DNA from 2 places in the Kribbella sp. NPDC031520 genome. Region 2 is predicted to be linked to the other one. Evidence: predicted binding sites of a transcription regulator. Region 2 holds the regulator's gene; the other holds the start of a gene.
What was found. The regulator HrcA, encoded in region 2, represses chaperone genes, less so after heat shock. The targets are predictions, from matches to a motif close to TTGGCACTCGNNNNNNNCGAGTGCCAA.
Positions count from the first base shown of each region.

Region 1: a site for HrcA is predicted at 2,332-2,358, ahead of ACZ5BU_RS03715 (FmdB family zinc ribbon protein). Genes of this name have one in related genera too.

Region 1 is NZ_JBVIKS010000001.1:747,706-755,442, reverse strand. Features, by position in the region: gene ACZ5BU_RS03735 (alpha/beta fold hydrolase) at 1-243, shown strand, start outside; gene ACZ5BU_RS03730 (GNAT family N-acetyltransferase) at 248-760, shown strand; gene mscL (large conductance mechanosensitive channel protein MscL) at 792-1,178, opposite strand; gene ACZ5BU_RS03720 (SAF domain-containing protein) at 1,298-1,915, opposite strand; gene ACZ5BU_RS03715 (FmdB family zinc ribbon protein) at 1,973-2,311, opposite strand; gene ACZ5BU_RS03710 (penicillin acylase family protein) at 2,499-5,045, shown strand; gene ACZ5BU_RS03705 (serine hydrolase domain-containing protein) at 5,049-6,104, opposite strand; gene ACZ5BU_RS03700 (aminoglycoside phosphotransferase family protein) at 6,104-6,979, opposite strand; gene ACZ5BU_RS03695 (5-formyltetrahydrofolate cyclo-ligase) at 6,972-7,532, opposite strand; gene ACZ5BU_RS03690 (UTP--glucose-1-phosphate uridylyltransferase) at 7,640-7,737, shown strand, end outside.
Region 2 is NZ_JBVIKS010000006.1:409,694-417,430, forward strand. Features, by position in the region: gene ACZ5BU_RS30925 (NCS1 family nucleobase:cation symporter-1) at 1-1,394, opposite strand, end outside; gene ACZ5BU_RS30930 (MBL fold metallo-hydrolase) at 1,491-2,258, opposite strand; gene ACZ5BU_RS30935 (ThuA domain-containing protein) at 2,391-3,032, shown strand; gene ACZ5BU_RS30940 (Gfo/Idh/MocA family protein) at 3,017-4,120, shown strand; gene hrcA (heat-inducible transcriptional repressor HrcA) at 4,170-5,192, shown strand; gene dnaJ (molecular chaperone DnaJ) at 5,218-6,360, shown strand; gene ACZ5BU_RS30955 (16S rRNA (uracil(1498)-N(3))-methyltransferase) at 6,366-7,082, shown strand; gene ACZ5BU_RS30960 (YybH family protein) at 7,079-7,552, opposite strand; gene ACZ5BU_RS30965 (ArsR/SmtB family transcription factor) at 7,618-7,737, shown strand, end outside.

The DNA.
Region 1 (7,737 bases), on a different contig from region 2:
CTGCTGACAGGTGGAATTCTGCGTGGGGTGACGGACGCGGAACTGGCTTCGCTGACGCGTATTCGGGTGGCGGTCCTGCCGTCGGTACCGGAGAATCCGTCGCATCAGCGGAAGACGGTCGACGCGTTGCTGAGGTCGATCCGGGGGAGTCGTGAGCTGGCCGGGTGTCCCGAACCGCCGACGCCGGCCTTCCCGCCGTACCTGGATCAGCTGGTGCGAACGATCGTGGAGTTCGTCAACTGAGGGGATGAGTGTGGAGCTTCGGGGGTTCGACGACGGGTACGGCGCGCTGGTCGCGGGGTGGGCCGTGGACGAGAAGGAAGTCGCACTGCTGTCCGGACGGGTGGTCTACCCGTTCCCGGAGGACCTTCGGGGGAGTTGGCGCAAGGCGGAAGCGGACATCCACTCCTATCTGTTGTTCGACGGCGATCGGCCGGTCGGGTACGGCGAGGTCTGGCTGGACGACGAGGAGGACGAGGTCGAACTCGCCCGGATCATCGTGGACCCGGAGGTCCGTGGCCGGGGAATCGGTGCTGAACTCGTGCGGGCCCTGCTCGGTCCGGCGCTGGATGCCGGCTATTCGGAGGTGTTCCTGCGGGTTCGTCCGGAGAACGCTCCGGCGATCCGGGCGTACCACGGCAGTGGCTTCGTCGACGTTCCCGACGCCCTGATGGAGGAGTGGAACGACGGCCAGCCGGTGCCGTACCGCTGGATGCGTTATGCGGGTGCGCAGGTGAGCGCCGGCGAGCTCAGCGGCTGAGGATGATGCGCCCACCTGCTGGTTGCAGGTGTTACCGGCGGGCGCGCAGCAGGTCGCGGATCTCGGTCAGCAGCTCCTGGTCGGTCGTCAGCGGGTCGGGCTCCGGCTCCACGCCGCGCTTGCGCCGCTCGGCCAGCTTGTTCAGCGGCATCACGATGAAGAAGTAGACCGCCGCGGCAACGAAGAGGAAGTTCAGCGCTGCCTGCAGGATCAGCCCGATCGAGAACTTCGCGTCGTTGACGTAGAAGACCCAGACGCCGCTGATGTCGGTCTTGCCGAAGATCGCCGCGATCAGTGGGTTGATCAGGCCGTCGACGAGTGCAGTGACGATCTTGGTGAATGCTGCGCCGATGACGACGGCGACCGCGAGGTCGACGACGTTGCCACGCATGATGAATTCCTTGAAGCCCTTGAGCATTGTGTGGTGCCTCCACGAAGCGGGTGGTTGTACCCGGACAAGGTAGGGCTGCAGGGTCGTCCATGCGAGGGACCGCGCCGCGTCGCGACACATCGTGCCGTGACAAGTTCGGAGTGTGATCATCCCGTGTCCGGGGTCAGAGCCACGGTGATGCGTGAATTCGTACTGGCCTGGGCGAGCCGGGTCGCGACCTCGGGTGCGGTGGCGACGACGATCAGCGCTCCCGACGTACTCGATCGGGGCTCCGGTAGCGCGACCACCTGAACGGCGCGGGCGAGCAGTCTTGCTGCGTCGGCGCTCGTGCTGCCCGCGGCGTACAGGTTCAGGCGGTCGCCGACTCGCAGGAGAGTACTGACGTCGGCGTCGTCGACGCGGAACGGGTAGGCGACCGATCCGGAGGGCACGGCCGGTGGCGCCAGGAATCTGGCGTCGGTGAGTGGTTCGCCGGCTCTGACCGGGCCGCTGAGCACACGTTTGGTGAGCTCGCTGCCGGGTCTCAGAGCGCCGGCAGGCACGACGCCGGGCGGTAGCTCGACGGTACGCAGGTCGCCGCGGTCGAGCGTCACGCCGCCGGTCAAATCGTGCGCGGCGGCCAGGATCTTGACCGTCGGCGGTGGTGCGGGGGAGAGGGCCAGGAGTCCGAAGTACACAGCGGCGGCCGCGGCAGCGCCGGCCAGGAGCCGACGATGCCAGCGGGAGGCGCGGATCAGGTCACGAAGCAGAGAGCGAGTTGTCATGCCGGAGAAAGTACGAGTTTCGCCGGCGACCGCCTCTCAGTTATCCACAGGCGGCGGTCAGGCCGCGCTTGTCCCCGACGAGGTCGACGACGAGTTGCTGGACGAAGAGCTGCTCGACGACGAAGACGAGGAAGTCGAGGAAGTCGAGGAGTCGGACGACTTGGCCGACGAAGAAGACGAGGAGTCGGAGGATGTCGCCGGCACCGAGCCCTTGCCGGAGGACCGGCTGTCGGTGCGGTAGAAGCCGGAGCCCTTGAACACCACGCCGACGGCGTTGAAGACCTTGCGCAGGTTTCCCTGGCAGTGCGGGCACACGGTCAAAGCGTCGTCCGTGAAGCTCTGGCGCACCTCGAGCGCTTCGCCACAGTCGGTGCACTGGTACTGGTACGTCGGCACGGTCGGATCCCTTCAAGCCGCTGGCACTCCTACTACCCGACTGCTAATAATGCGCCAGCGGCCCGGAGTATTCCAAACCCGGCCCCGCTTACCTCAACTCTGCGTCCATGTCCAGCGAACGCAGAGCAACGCAAAGTTGTGAGGGACCCCATTTGGGGAGGGCGAGCGGATTCTCTACGGTTGGTCCGTGCGTCGCCTGTTTCGAGTCGTCATCGCCAGCGGAATCGTGCTTGCCACGGTCCTCCTGGTGATCGCCGGTACCCTCGTCTACGTCGTCCGCCACTCGTTCCCGACGTACGAAGGAACGATCGACCTGGAGGGGCTGGACGGCGACGTCAGCGTGGTCCGGGACGCGAACGGCATCCCGCAGATCTACGCGGACACCCCGGCCGACCTGTTCGCCGCGCAGGGCTACGTGCACGCGCAGGACCGGTTCTTCGAGATGGACTTCCGCCGCCATGTGACCGCCGGGCGGCTGAGCGAGCTGTTCGGCAAGAGCGCGCTGGAGACGGACAAGTTCGTCCGGACGCTCGGCTGGCGGCGCACGGCCGAGGCGGAGCTTCCGCTGCTCAGTCCGACCACCCGGCAGTACCTCGACGACTACGCACGCGGCGTCAACGCGTACCTGTCCACGCACGGCGGCTCGGGCCTCAGCCTCGAGTACGGCGTACTGTCCCTGCAGCCCGGCGGTCCGAAGAACTACACGCCGGAACCGTGGACCGCAGCCGACTCGCTGTCCTGGCTGAAGGCGATGGCCTGGGACCTCGGCGGCAACCTGGACGAGGAGATCACCCGCACCAAGCTGCTCGCGGCGTTCCCGGCGCGCAACATCGAGAGCCTCTACCCGCAGTACCCGTACGACCGGAACCAGCCGATCATGGCGGCCGCCTCGATCGGCAAGGACGGCAAGTTCAGCTCGACGCCAGGGCCGAGCACCGAGGTCCGGCGCAGCATGCTGACCAAAGACCTGCTCAAGTCGCTGGACTCGGTGCAGAGCGTCGCCAAGGGCCTGCCCCAGCTGCTCGGCCAGGGCGACGGCGTCGGCTCCAACTCGTGGGTGGTCTCCGGTGACCACACCACGACCGGCAAACCGCTGCTGGCCAACGACCCGCACCTGGGCGCGACCATGCCGGGTATCTGGACGCAGGTCGGTCTGCACTGCAACAACGTCGGGAAGAGCTGCCCGTTCGACGTCTCCGGTTTCAGCTTCTCCGGACTGCCCGGTGTGGTGATCGGTCACAACAACGCGATCTCGTGGGGCTTCACCAACCTCGACCCCGACGTCCAGGACCTCTACCTGGAGCGCATCGACGGCAACAACGTCCTCTACAACAACAAATGGCGGGCGATGGCCACCCGCGAGGAGACGTTCAAGGTGGCCGGCGAGGACACGCCGGTGAAGATCACGGTCCGCGAAACCCGGCACGGTCCGCTGATCTCGGACGTCGGCGAGGACGAGCAGAAGGTCGGCGAGATCGCCGCGTCGCAGGCGAAGGATCCGAAGGCGTACGGCGTCGCGCTGCAGTGGACCGCGCTGAACCCGGGCAAGACAGCCGACGCCCTGTTCGCGATCAACACCGCGCAGAACTGGACCGAGTTCCGCGCCGCCGCGCAACAGTTCCAGGTCCCCTCGCAGAACCTGGTGTACGCCGACACCGACGGCCACATCGGCTACCAGTCGCCCGGGCTGATCCCGATCCGCGCGACCGGCCGCGGCGACTGGCCGGTGCCGGGCTGGGATCCGAAGTACTACTGGAAGGGCTACATCCCCTTCGACGCGCTACCGACCGAGTTGGACCCGCCGAGCGGGATCATCGTCACCGCGAACCAGGCCGTCGTCCCGAACACGTACTCGTACTACCTGACCAACTCCTGGGACTACGGCTACCGGAGTCAGCAGATCCTGGACCGGATCAAGGCCGCCGGGAAGCTGGACGTGAACGCGATGGCGTCGATCCAGCTGGACACGAAGAACAAGGCCGCCGAGATGCTGGTGCCGTACCTGCTGCGGATCAGCATCGACGACGCGTTCGACAAGCAGGGCCAGGACACCCTGCGGAACTGGGACTTCACCTCACCGCCGGACTCCGCCGCCGCGGCGTACTTCAACGTCGCCTGGCGCAACCTGCTCGCGCTGACGTTCCACGACCAGCTCCCCGAAGGCACCTGGCCGGACGGCGGCTCCCGCTGGTTCGAGGTGATCCACGTGCTGCTCGGCCAGCCGAACAGCGGCTGGTGGGACGACATCCGGACTCCACAGCGCGAGAGCCGTGACGACATCCTCCGTGAAGCTCTGGTCAACGCCCGGACCGAGATCACCCAGAAGATGGCCCGTGAGCCGGCCAACTGGCAGTGGGGCAAGCTGCACAAGCTCACGCTAGCCAACCAGAGCCTGGGGAGCCCATCCAGCCCGAGCCTGGTCAGGAAGATCTTCAACCGTGGCCCGTACGAGCTCGGCGGCGGTGAGTCGATCGTCGACGCCACCGCCTGGGACGCCTCCGAGGGGTACGCCGTGACCGCGACGCCGTCGATGCGGATGGTCGTGGACCTGTCGGACTTCGACAAGTCGCGCTGGATCAACCTGACCGGTGTGTCCGGCCACGCCTTCTCGTCGAACTACACCGACCAGACGGAACTGTGGGTCAAGGGCGAGACCCTCCCGTGGGCGTACACCAAGGGTGCGGTCGAAGCGACCCGCAAGCATTCGCTGACGTTCACCAAGCCGGACCGGTAGCGGCTACCAGGCGGGCGCGCTGGCCTCGGCGAACAGCTCTTCGGGCCAGGTCCAGAGCGCCCGCTGTGTCATCAAGATCGAGATGGTCCCGTCAGAGGTCGTCGACCAGAGCGTGCCCAGCCCGCCGGCCCAGCCGTACCGGTCCTGGCTCACGGACAGGCCATAGCCCCACCCGGTGTCGGGCCCCAGAAAGCCGGCGGCTGCCGCACGCTGCCGTGCGGTGAGGTGGTCGGTCGTGAGCTCTGCGATCGCGGCAGGTGACAGCAGACCGCCGTCCCGCAGCATGCGTGCGAACGCGTGGAAGTCGTCCACGGTCGACACCAGCCCGCCGGCCGCGTCCGGGAACGGTGGCGGCGTCAGCCACTGACTGTCGGCGGCACCGTCGAGTACGTCGTCCCCGACGTACGCCGTGGTGAGCCGTGCTGGGTCGGACGCCGTGAACCCGGTGTCACGCATCCCCAGCGGTTCGAACAACCTCTCGCGCAGGAACTCCTCCAACGGCTGCCCGGCGACCCGTGAGATCACGACGCCGAGCAGATGTGACCCTGTGGCGTACAGCCAGCGCTCACCCGGCTGGTACTGCAGCGGCAGCGTCGCGAACCGGCGCATCCACTCGTCGGGCTCCAACGGAGTACGGGGAAGCGGCGGCCCGAACGTGTGCAGCCCCAGCTCGGCCTCACGTTCCCGCAACGGCGGGTGGTCCGACTCGCCCAGACCGAGCCGGAACGTCAGCAGGTCCCGTACGGTGATCGCCCGCTCGGCCGGCACTGTGTCCTCGATCGGCCCGTCCGGATCCCGCAGTACGACGGGGTTCGAGAGCTCCGGTAGTACGTCGGACACGGGCGCGTCCAACGACAGCCGTAGCTCGTCGACCAGCAACATCGTCGCGGCCGCGGTGATCGGCTTGGTGAACGACGAGATCCGGAACAGGCTGTCCCGCTCCAGCTCCGGGCCGTCGTACGCCGTCGTGCCATGGATCTCGACACGCGTCTCGTCGCCGCGGCTCATCAGGCTGATCAGGCCGGGCACCACTCCGTTGTCGACGTACGTCTGCAGCATCAGCCCAGTCCAGCAGCGAACGACATGCTCCGCCACTGGTCCGCGCACATGCGGATTCCATCGGCCAGTGCTGGGAACTGCGGGACCAGCGGAGTACACACAAGCACCTGCAGCGCCCGCGCATGGTCCATCAGCTGCTGCACCTCTGGATCGAGACGAGCGCCGTACGCGCGGCACAGGTCCGGGCCCAAGCCTGCGAGGTCCCATTCCCGCGGACCAATGGTCACGTCCTCGAAGTCGGCCCAGAGCGGGCCGTCGACGGTGTTGATCAGGTTCCATGACGGGGCATCGCCGTGGATCGGCTGCACGACGGTGTCCTCGAAGGTTGCCTGGAACCCAGCCTGGCTGGTCAGGATCGGCTGCAGCACCTTCCACTCGGCTCTCGCGCGGTCCAGGTCCTCCTGCTCGAGCAGGCCCGGCACGGCCTCGGTCGTTGCCAGACTGGACCCGATCAGCCGCAGTGGTGTCATCCAGGGCAGGTCGCCCGGGTACGTCGCCAGCTGGGCGTGCAGCTCTGCCACGCGAGCTGTCGCGCCCACGTAGTCGGGTTCTGCGGCCTGGTCGACTTCTACGTACTTCCAGAAGGTCATGCAGAGCCCGTCCTGCTCAACCGGGACCGGGTGGCTCGGCTGGACCACGGGTACACCCTGTGCGTGCAGCCAGGTCATCACGTCGATCTCGCGCTGCTGGCGTTGCACGGCGGGCTCTGGTTCCTGTAGCGCTTCTGGGAGGTTCATCGGCACCCGGGCGACGACCGGTGACGGTTTGAGGTGCACCACGGTCGAGAACGCTTCGTACAGGACGGTCGGATCGGTCACTGTCAGGCCGAGGGAGCGTGCGGCTGTGGCTGCTGCTCGAACAGCGGTCTCAGTCATCCACCGATCCTCGTAGAGGGATCAAACGGGTAGGCGTGAGCGCTGCGTCTACCGGCCTGTCGTGGGCGTCGCACGGAAGCGTGTCGACGATCTCGTTGTCGTACACGGCGGCCCAGACCGGCGTACCGGGGCGGACGCGGGCAATCGCCCGGTCGTACGAACCGCCGCCACGTCCGAGCCGTACGCCGTCACGCGCCACCGCCAGGGCTGGGCAGATCACCAGGTCAGCGGTGGCGATCGCGTCGGGGCCCAGGTCGACCGGGGGCTCCGACAGACCGAGGCGCCCAGGTACGAGGTCCGCTGCACCCGGGGCGACGCCCCAGCCCAGGTCGTTGTCGGCGTACAGGATCGGCAGCAGCACCTCGTGGTGCGTCGCGAGCAACCAGTCGATCAACGCGCCGGTCTGCGGCTCAGGGCCCATCGACACGTAGAGAGCGATCCGGTACACGTCCGGTAGCACCTGTTGGGCGCTCGCCAGCAGTCCCTCAGCCCGGGGCCGAGCACCCCGCGCTTCCAGGAACTGCCGCCGCGCCACGGCCTTCGTCAGGAACACCTTCTGATCCTAGGGCTCCCGCGCAGCCCCGCCAGGAACCACGGAGGGAACCCTGGAGCGTGACGCGGGCAACACTGGGATCACCGTCCGTCCCCTAGGGTTGGTCCATGAGTGAGGTGGGTCTCAGACAAGCGCAGGAGAAGATGCGCGCGGCCGGTGCGGCCGACGTGGCAATACGCGTCTTCACGCACTACTACCGGCTGCT
Region 2 (7,737 bases):
TGCGGGAACGGGCCGGCGCCGGGATTCGAGTACGCGCCGCCGGCCGCGAGCAGCGAGCCGAACAGCGTCGCGGTCACACCGCGCCAGTTCCAGCCGGCCGAGTACCAGTAGCGGCCGCCCGGTTTGTACAGCTCCGCGAGCTGCAGGTTGGTGCGGTCGATCAGCCAGTACCCCGCGATCAGTACGCCGGCCACCGACGCGAGCAGGCCGCCGTAGAACGAGAGCCACACGAAGATGTAGATCGACGGGTCCGAGATCAGCCGCCACGGCTGGATGACGATCCCGACCACGCCGGTCAGCAGGCCCGCGGTCTTGAAGTTCAGCCAGCGCGGCAACGCGTTCGCGAAGTCGTACGACGGACTCACCACGTTGGCCGCGACGTTGCAGGACATCGTCGCGAGGATCGCCATGATCAGGCCGATCGTGACGATCACCGGGTTCTGGAACCGGCGGGTCAGCTCGACCGGGTCCCAGATCGCCGAACCGTAGAGCACGACCGTGCCGGACGTGGTGATGATCGAGACCAGCGCGATGAACGACATCGTGGTCGGCAGGCCGATGATCTGGCCCCAGACCTGCGCCCGCTGGCCCTTACCGAACCGGGTGAAGTCCGGCATGTTCAACGACAGCGTCGCCCAGAACGCGATCATGCCCATCAGCGAGGGCGCGAAGATCTTCCAGAAGTCGGCGTCCCAGCCGAGCTTGGACGGCTGCGACAGGATCGGCCCGAAGCCGCCGGCCTTCACCAGGATCGCCACCATCAGCGCGACGAACGCGATCGTGACCAGCGGCGCCGCCCAGTTCTCGAACCGGCGCAGGCCCTCGATACCGCGGAAGATCAGCACCATCTGCAGCACCCAGAAGAACGCGAAGCTCAGCCACATCGTCCACGGGTGCCCGCCGATCGCCGACGCGTTCGTCCAGCCCTTGCCGAACAGCTCGCCGACGATCACGTAGATCGCCTGCCCGCCGATCCAGGTCTGGATGCCGAACCAGCCGCACGCGATGAACGCCCGCAGCAAAGCCGGGAAGTTCGCGCCGCGGACGCCGTAGAACGCCCGCGCGAACACCGGGAACGGGATGCCGTACTTCGTGCCCGCGTGACTGTTCAGCAGCAGCGGGACCAGGACGATCAGGTTCCCGAGCGTGATCGTGAGGAACGCCTGCAGCCAGTTCATCCCGAGCGCCACCAGCCCGGACGCGAGCAGGTAGCTCGGGATGTTGTGCGCCATCCCCATCCACAGCGCGGCGTAGTTGTACGTCGTCCAGGTCCGCTCGGGCAACCGCGTCGGCGCGAGCTCGGCGTTCGCGTACGGACTGCCCTGGAGCGCCTCGGGATCCGCTAGCTCGACGCGACCGTCGGGATGAACCGTCTGTTGGATCGTCGTGGCCATGAGTCCCACCCCATCCGGTCGGGCGATGTCCGTTCCGAACAAGTTGCGGGACCAGGTGACGTGATGTCAACGGACAATTACTTATCCGGGCCCTACTTATCCAGGCCCGAGGAGGGGGAGGCTCGGGCGTTGCGGCGTACCGAGGACCGCGTAGCCGCGGCGGATCGCGTCCTGCAGCTTGTCGACCGGCCACGGCCAGTCGTCGGTGTGCGCGAGGGCGTCCTCGAGCGAGGTGCCGGCGTGGTGCAGGGTCGAGATCGTGTTCGCGACCTTGCCCACGTCGATCGCCTGGTCGTGCGCGAACTCCAGGTCGACGACCGCGCCGTGACCCGGGACGATCCGGACGTCCTTCGGCATCATGCCGACGACGGCCTGGATCGTGTCCGGCCACTCCAGCGGGAACGAGTCGCTGCCGTACGACGGTGGCGCCGACTCCTCGAGCAGGTCGCCGACGAAGAACACGTTCACGTCGGGTACGGCGACCACGGTGTCGCCGGAGGTGTGCGCGTTGCCGACCCACAGCAGCTCGACCCGGCGGTCGCCGAGGTCGACGACCTTCGCGGCGGCGAACGTCGTACCGGCCAGGTTCTCCTCGGCGGCGGCGTTCTCGTGCAGGTAGACCTCGGCCTCGCTGAAGACGCTGTTGCCGTTGACGTGGTCGAAGTGGGCGTGGGTGTTGACGACCCACTTCACCGGGAGGTCGGTGAGCTCGCGGATGTGTTCGCGGAGCTGCTCGGCCTCCTCGGCGGTCGCGCGGGTATCGATCACCAGTGCGCCGTCGGCGCCGACGACCAGGCCGACGTTGAGGTCCCATTCGTCGTACCGGCGGACCCACGTACGGTCGCCGAGCTCCGTCCAACTCATGGGCCCGACCCTACTTGCCCAGCGCATTGATGAGCCCATGTGGTGAGAGTAACTGTTGGCAAGCCCTCTCCTCCCGACTTAAGGTCGCAAGTGTTCCGATCGGAACTCCGAAACTTTCGAAGGGTGGCCGGTGTGACGACACGACGTGCGGTTGTGGTCCGGGGTGGCTGGGAAGGGCACTCCCCGGTCGAGGCGACGGACTTGTTCATCCCGCATCTGAAGGAGAACGGCTACGAGGTGACGGTCTCCGACACCACCGCGGCCTACCTCGACCTGGACGGCGTCGACCTCGTCGTGCAGTGCGTGACGATGAGCGAGATCGAGGACGACCACTTCAAGGGCCTGGAGGCGGCGATCCGGCGCGGTACCGGGTTCGCCGGCTGGCACGGCGGGATCGCGGACTCGTTCCGGAAGAACGTCGACTACAGCTTCATCACCGGCGGGCAGTTCATCTCGCACCCGCACGGGTACACCGACTACCGGGTGGACATCATTGCCGACCACCCCATCGTCGAGGGCATCAAGCACTTCGACGTACACACCGAGCAGTACTACATCCACTACGACCCGACGAACACCGTGCTCGCGACGACGACGTTCGAGTCGCACCCGGACTACCCGTGGATCGAGGGCGCCGTGATGCCGGCGATCTGGACCCGGACCTGGGGCGAGGGCAAGGTCTTCGTCTGCACGGTCGGCCACAAGCTGGACGACCTGGAGACGCCCGAGGTCCGGACGATCATCGAGCGGGGGCTGCTGTGGGCGAGCAAGTGACCGGCGTCGGCATCGTCGGTACGGGCGTCATCTCCGGCACGTACCTGGACCACCTGGCGAAGCTCTCCGGCGTCGACGTGGTCGCCGTCGCGGACCTGGACGTTTCGCGCGCGCAGGCGATCGCCGACAAGCACCCGGGCATCCGCGCGTTGTCACCGGAGGAGCTGTACGCGGCCGACGACGTCGACATCGTCCTCAACCTCACCATCCCGGCGGCCCACGCCGCGGTGCACCAGGCCGCGCTGGCCGCGGGCAAGCACGTGTACGGCGAGAAGCCGCTGGCCATGGACCGTACCGAGGCGGAGCCGCTGCTGAAGTACGCCGCTGCCAACGACCTGCGGATCGGCTGTGCGCCGGACACGGTCCTCGGCACCGGCACCCAGACGGCTCGTGCGGTGATCGATCGCGGTGACATCGGTACCCCGCACGCGGCGACCGCGTTCATGGTGACCCCCGGCCACGAGCTGTGGCACCCGGCGCCGGAGTTCTACTACCAGCCCGGCGGCGGCCCGGTCCTCGACATGGGCCCGTACTACGTGACCAGCTTGGTCACCCTGCTCGGGCCGGTCGTCCGGGTGACGGCCCGCGCGGGCCGGGCGAAACAGCAGCGGAAGATCCACACCGGGCCACGCGCCGGGACCGTGTTCGACGTGGAGGTGCCGACGCACGTCACTGGCGTACTGGAGCACGAGTCCGGCGCATTGACCACCGTGCTGATGTCGTTCGACGTCTGGGCCGGGCGGCTGCCCCGGATCGAGGTCCACGGGACGGACGGCAGCCTGTCGGTGCCGGACCCGAACGGGTTCGACGGGACCGTCGAGATCGTGACGCCGGAGCGCCGCGAGTGGACCGAGGTGCCGGTCGCCGGTGGATACGCCGGGGCCGGTCGCGGGGTCGGAGTCGCGGACATGGCCCGGGCGATCCGGAACGGTGAACCGCACCGCGCGACCGGGGAGCTGGCGTACCACGTGCTCGACGTACTGGAGTCGTTCGTCGACTCCGCGGTCCAGGATCAGCCGCTTGATGTGGTCAGTACAGTGACGCGTCCGGCGCCCGTTCCGTTGGGAGCCTCGCCCGAGACCGCCTAGACTGGCACTCCGAACCACGGAGTGCCAGGAGCCGGAGAGGGTGGTGGGCGTGCTGGACGACCGCAAGCTGGATGTGCTCCGCGCCATCGTCGAGGACTACGTCGCGACCCACGAACCGATCGGGTCGAAGGCGCTCGTCGACCGGCACAACCTCGGTGTCTCCCCGGCCACCGTGCGGAACGACATGGCCGCGCTGGAGGAGGAGGGGTACATCACCCAGCCGCACACCAGCGCCGGCCGGATCCCGACCGACGCCGGGTACCGGCTGTTCGTCGACAAGCTGAGCACGGTCAAGACGCTGTCGGTGGCGGAGAAGAAGGCGATCACGTCGTTCCTGGCCGGTGCGGTCGACCTGGACGACGTGGTCCGCCGGACGGTGCGGTTGCTTGCCCAGATCACCCGCCAGGTCGCCATCGTGCAGTACCCGTCGCTGAACCGGTCGAGCGTGCGGCACATCGAGGTCGTCACGATGAGCCCGCGCCGGCTCCTGCTCGTACTGATCACCAGCAACGGCCGGGTCGAGCAGCGGATCGTCGAACACCCGCAGGACGTCGACGAGCAACTGATCGCGGACCTGCGGTCGCGGCTGAACACGGCGCTCGCCGGCCAGCGGCTGACCGACGCGGCCGCCTCCCTGGCGAGTGTGCCCGACCTGTTCGCGCCGGCCGACCGGTCGCTGGTCTCGTCGATCGTCACCACGCTGTTCGAGGCGTTCACCGACGAGGTCGGCGAGCAGCGGATCGCGGTCGGCGGCGCCGCCAACCTGACCCGGTACGGCGACGACTTCGAGCGGAACGTGAAGCCCGTGCTGGAGGCGCTCGAGGAGCACGTCATCCTGCTGAAGCTGCTCGGCGAGGCGACCAACCCGCAGACGCTGACCGTTCGGATCGGCCACGAGAACCCGTACGAGGAACTGGCCACCACCTCGGTGGTCGCGACCGGGTACGGGTCGAAGTCGGAGGTGCTCGCCACCCTCGGCATCGTCGGGCCGACCCACATGGACTACCCGAGCACGATGGGCGCAGTACGGGCCGTCGCGCGTTATGTGAGCCAGATACTGGCTGAATCCTGATGAAGACAACCCCCTGGTCTGGAGTATGAGCACCGATTACTACGCCGTCCTAGGTGTCACCCGTGACGCGTCACCGGACGAGATCAAGAAGGCGTACCGCAAACTGGCACGTCAGTACCACCCGGACGTGAACGACTCCGAGGACGCGCACCAGAAGTTCCAGGAGATCGGGCGCGCGTTCCAGGTGCTCAGCGACCCGCAGAAGCGGCAGATGCACGACCTCGGCGGCGATCCGTTCGCGACCGCTGGCGCCGGGCCGGGCGGTGCCGGGTTCGGGCAGGCGTTCACGTTCACCGACATCATGGACGCGTTCTTCGGGCAGACCGGCGGCGCGACCCGCGGGCCGCGGCCGCGGACCCGGCGCGGCCAGGACGCGCTGATCCCGTTGCGGATCGACCTGGCCGAGGCCGCCTTCGGTACGACGCGGGAGCTCAAGGTCGACACCGCCGTACTGTGCCCGACCTGTAGCGGGTCCGGCGCGGCGGCCGGGTCCGAGCCGGTGACCTGCGAGATCTGCCACGGACGCGGCGAGGTGACGCACACGCAGCGGTCGTTCCTCGGCGAGGTGCGGACGATGCGTCCCTGCCCGAACTGCCGCGGCTACGGGACCACCATCCCGAACCCGTGCGTCGAGTGCTCCGGCGACGGACGGGTGCGGTCCCGCCGTACCGTCACCGTCAAGATCCCCGGCGGCGTCGACACCGGGACGCGCGTGCAGCTGTCCGGTCAGGGCGAGGTCGGCCCGGGCGGCGGCCCGGCCGGTGACCTGTACGTCGAGATCGAGGTCGAGCCGCACGACATCTTCACCCGCAACGGCGACGACCTGCACTGCACGGTCACGCTCCCGATGACGGCGGCCGCGCTCGGTACGACGATCGACCTGCCGACGCTCGAAGGCGAGACCACTCCGCTGGAGATCCGCCCGGGTACGCAGTCCGGTACGACGCAGACCCTGTCGGCCCGCGGGGTGCCGCGCCTACGCCACGCCGGCCGCGGCGACCTGATCGTCCAGGTCATCGTCGAGACTCCTACCAAGCTCGACGACAGCCAGGCCGACCTGCTCCGCCAGCTGGCCGTCGCCCGCGACGAGGAACGCCCCCAGGGCCAGGTCCAAGCCACCCACAAGACCGTCTTCGGCCGCCTCCGCGACGCCTTCGGCGCCCACTGACGGCCGTGGGTGTCGCGGTGTTCTTCCTCGCCGAGCTGGGCGGGGAAGAACTGGTGCTCGACGGAGCCGAGGGGCGGCATGCGGCTGTCGTACGGCGGATCGGGCCTGGAGAGCGGGTCCGGTTGACGGACGGGCGCGGCGCCTGGGCCGAGGGGCCTGTGGTCGCTGCGTCCAAGGCCGGCGTGACGGTCGCCGTCGACGAGCGGGGGAGTACGCCGGCGGCGGACCCGCGGGTGGTTGTGGTGCAGGCCGTACCGAAGGGGGAGCGGGCCGAGCTCGCGGTGGAGATGCTGACCGAGGTCGGCGTCGACGTGATCGTCCCGTGGAACGCCGACCGCAGCCAGTTCCGCGCCAACCCGGAACGGGTCGAGAAGCTGCTCGCCAAGTGGCGGTCCTGGTCCTTCGAGGCGAGCAAACAATCCCGCCGCACCTGGTTCACCGAGATCGCCCCACTGGCCTCCACCGCCGACGTCACCAAGCTCCTGGCGACCGCTGCCCTCCCGGTAGTCCTCCACGAGGAAGCCACCGTTCCGCTGGCCGCTCTCGACGTCCCCACCACAGGCGACCTCGTCCTGGTCGTGGGCCCAGAGGGTGGCATCACCCCCACCGAGCTGAAGTCCTTCGCCGCCACCCCGATCCGACTGGGCGACACAGTCCTGCGAACCTCAACCGCCGGCGTGGCTGCCGCCGCAGCTCTCCTGTCCCGCTCCCGCTGGCGCTAGCCGCGGACAGCTTGCTGGTATGCGGCCAGCATGTTCGCGTCGTCGATGCTGCCGTGGTGGTGCACCTGCTGCCAGAGGCCGTCGTACCTGAAGATTCTCGTGGTACGGATCCGCAGCGGGCGGTCGCCCAGGTAGGTGCCCGTCTCGCGTCCCGCGAACACCACCGAATCGCGCAGCCAGTACGTTGCCGCGTCGCCGAACGTCACCTGGATGTTCAAGCTCCCCGCGAACACCCGCTCGTACAGGTCCCGTACCGCGTCCCGGCCCCGCAGGATCCCGCCGACGGGATTGTTCAACTGCACCAGCGGATCGTCCGCCCAGCCGTCGACCAGGACGTCCAAGTCCTTGTGGTTCAGGGCGTAGTAGAACGTCTCCAACGCGGCCAGCGCTCCCTCCCGCCCCGGCGCCCGCGCCTCCGCCGGCCGTGGGCGGGCATCCGGTCCGAAGTTGTAGTCGACCAGTTCGATCATCACCAGCACCTCGCTAGGCTGTTAGACAGAGACCGAACACAACTGTACGACAAGGATCGAACACTATGGCCGTCGAGTCCGCCAGAGCCCGGACGCTCACGCATGCTGACCCGGCCGGGGTGCCGTTGCAGGCGGCCCTCGACGCGCTCGCGGACCCGGTCCGGCGTTCGATCCTGCGCGATCTC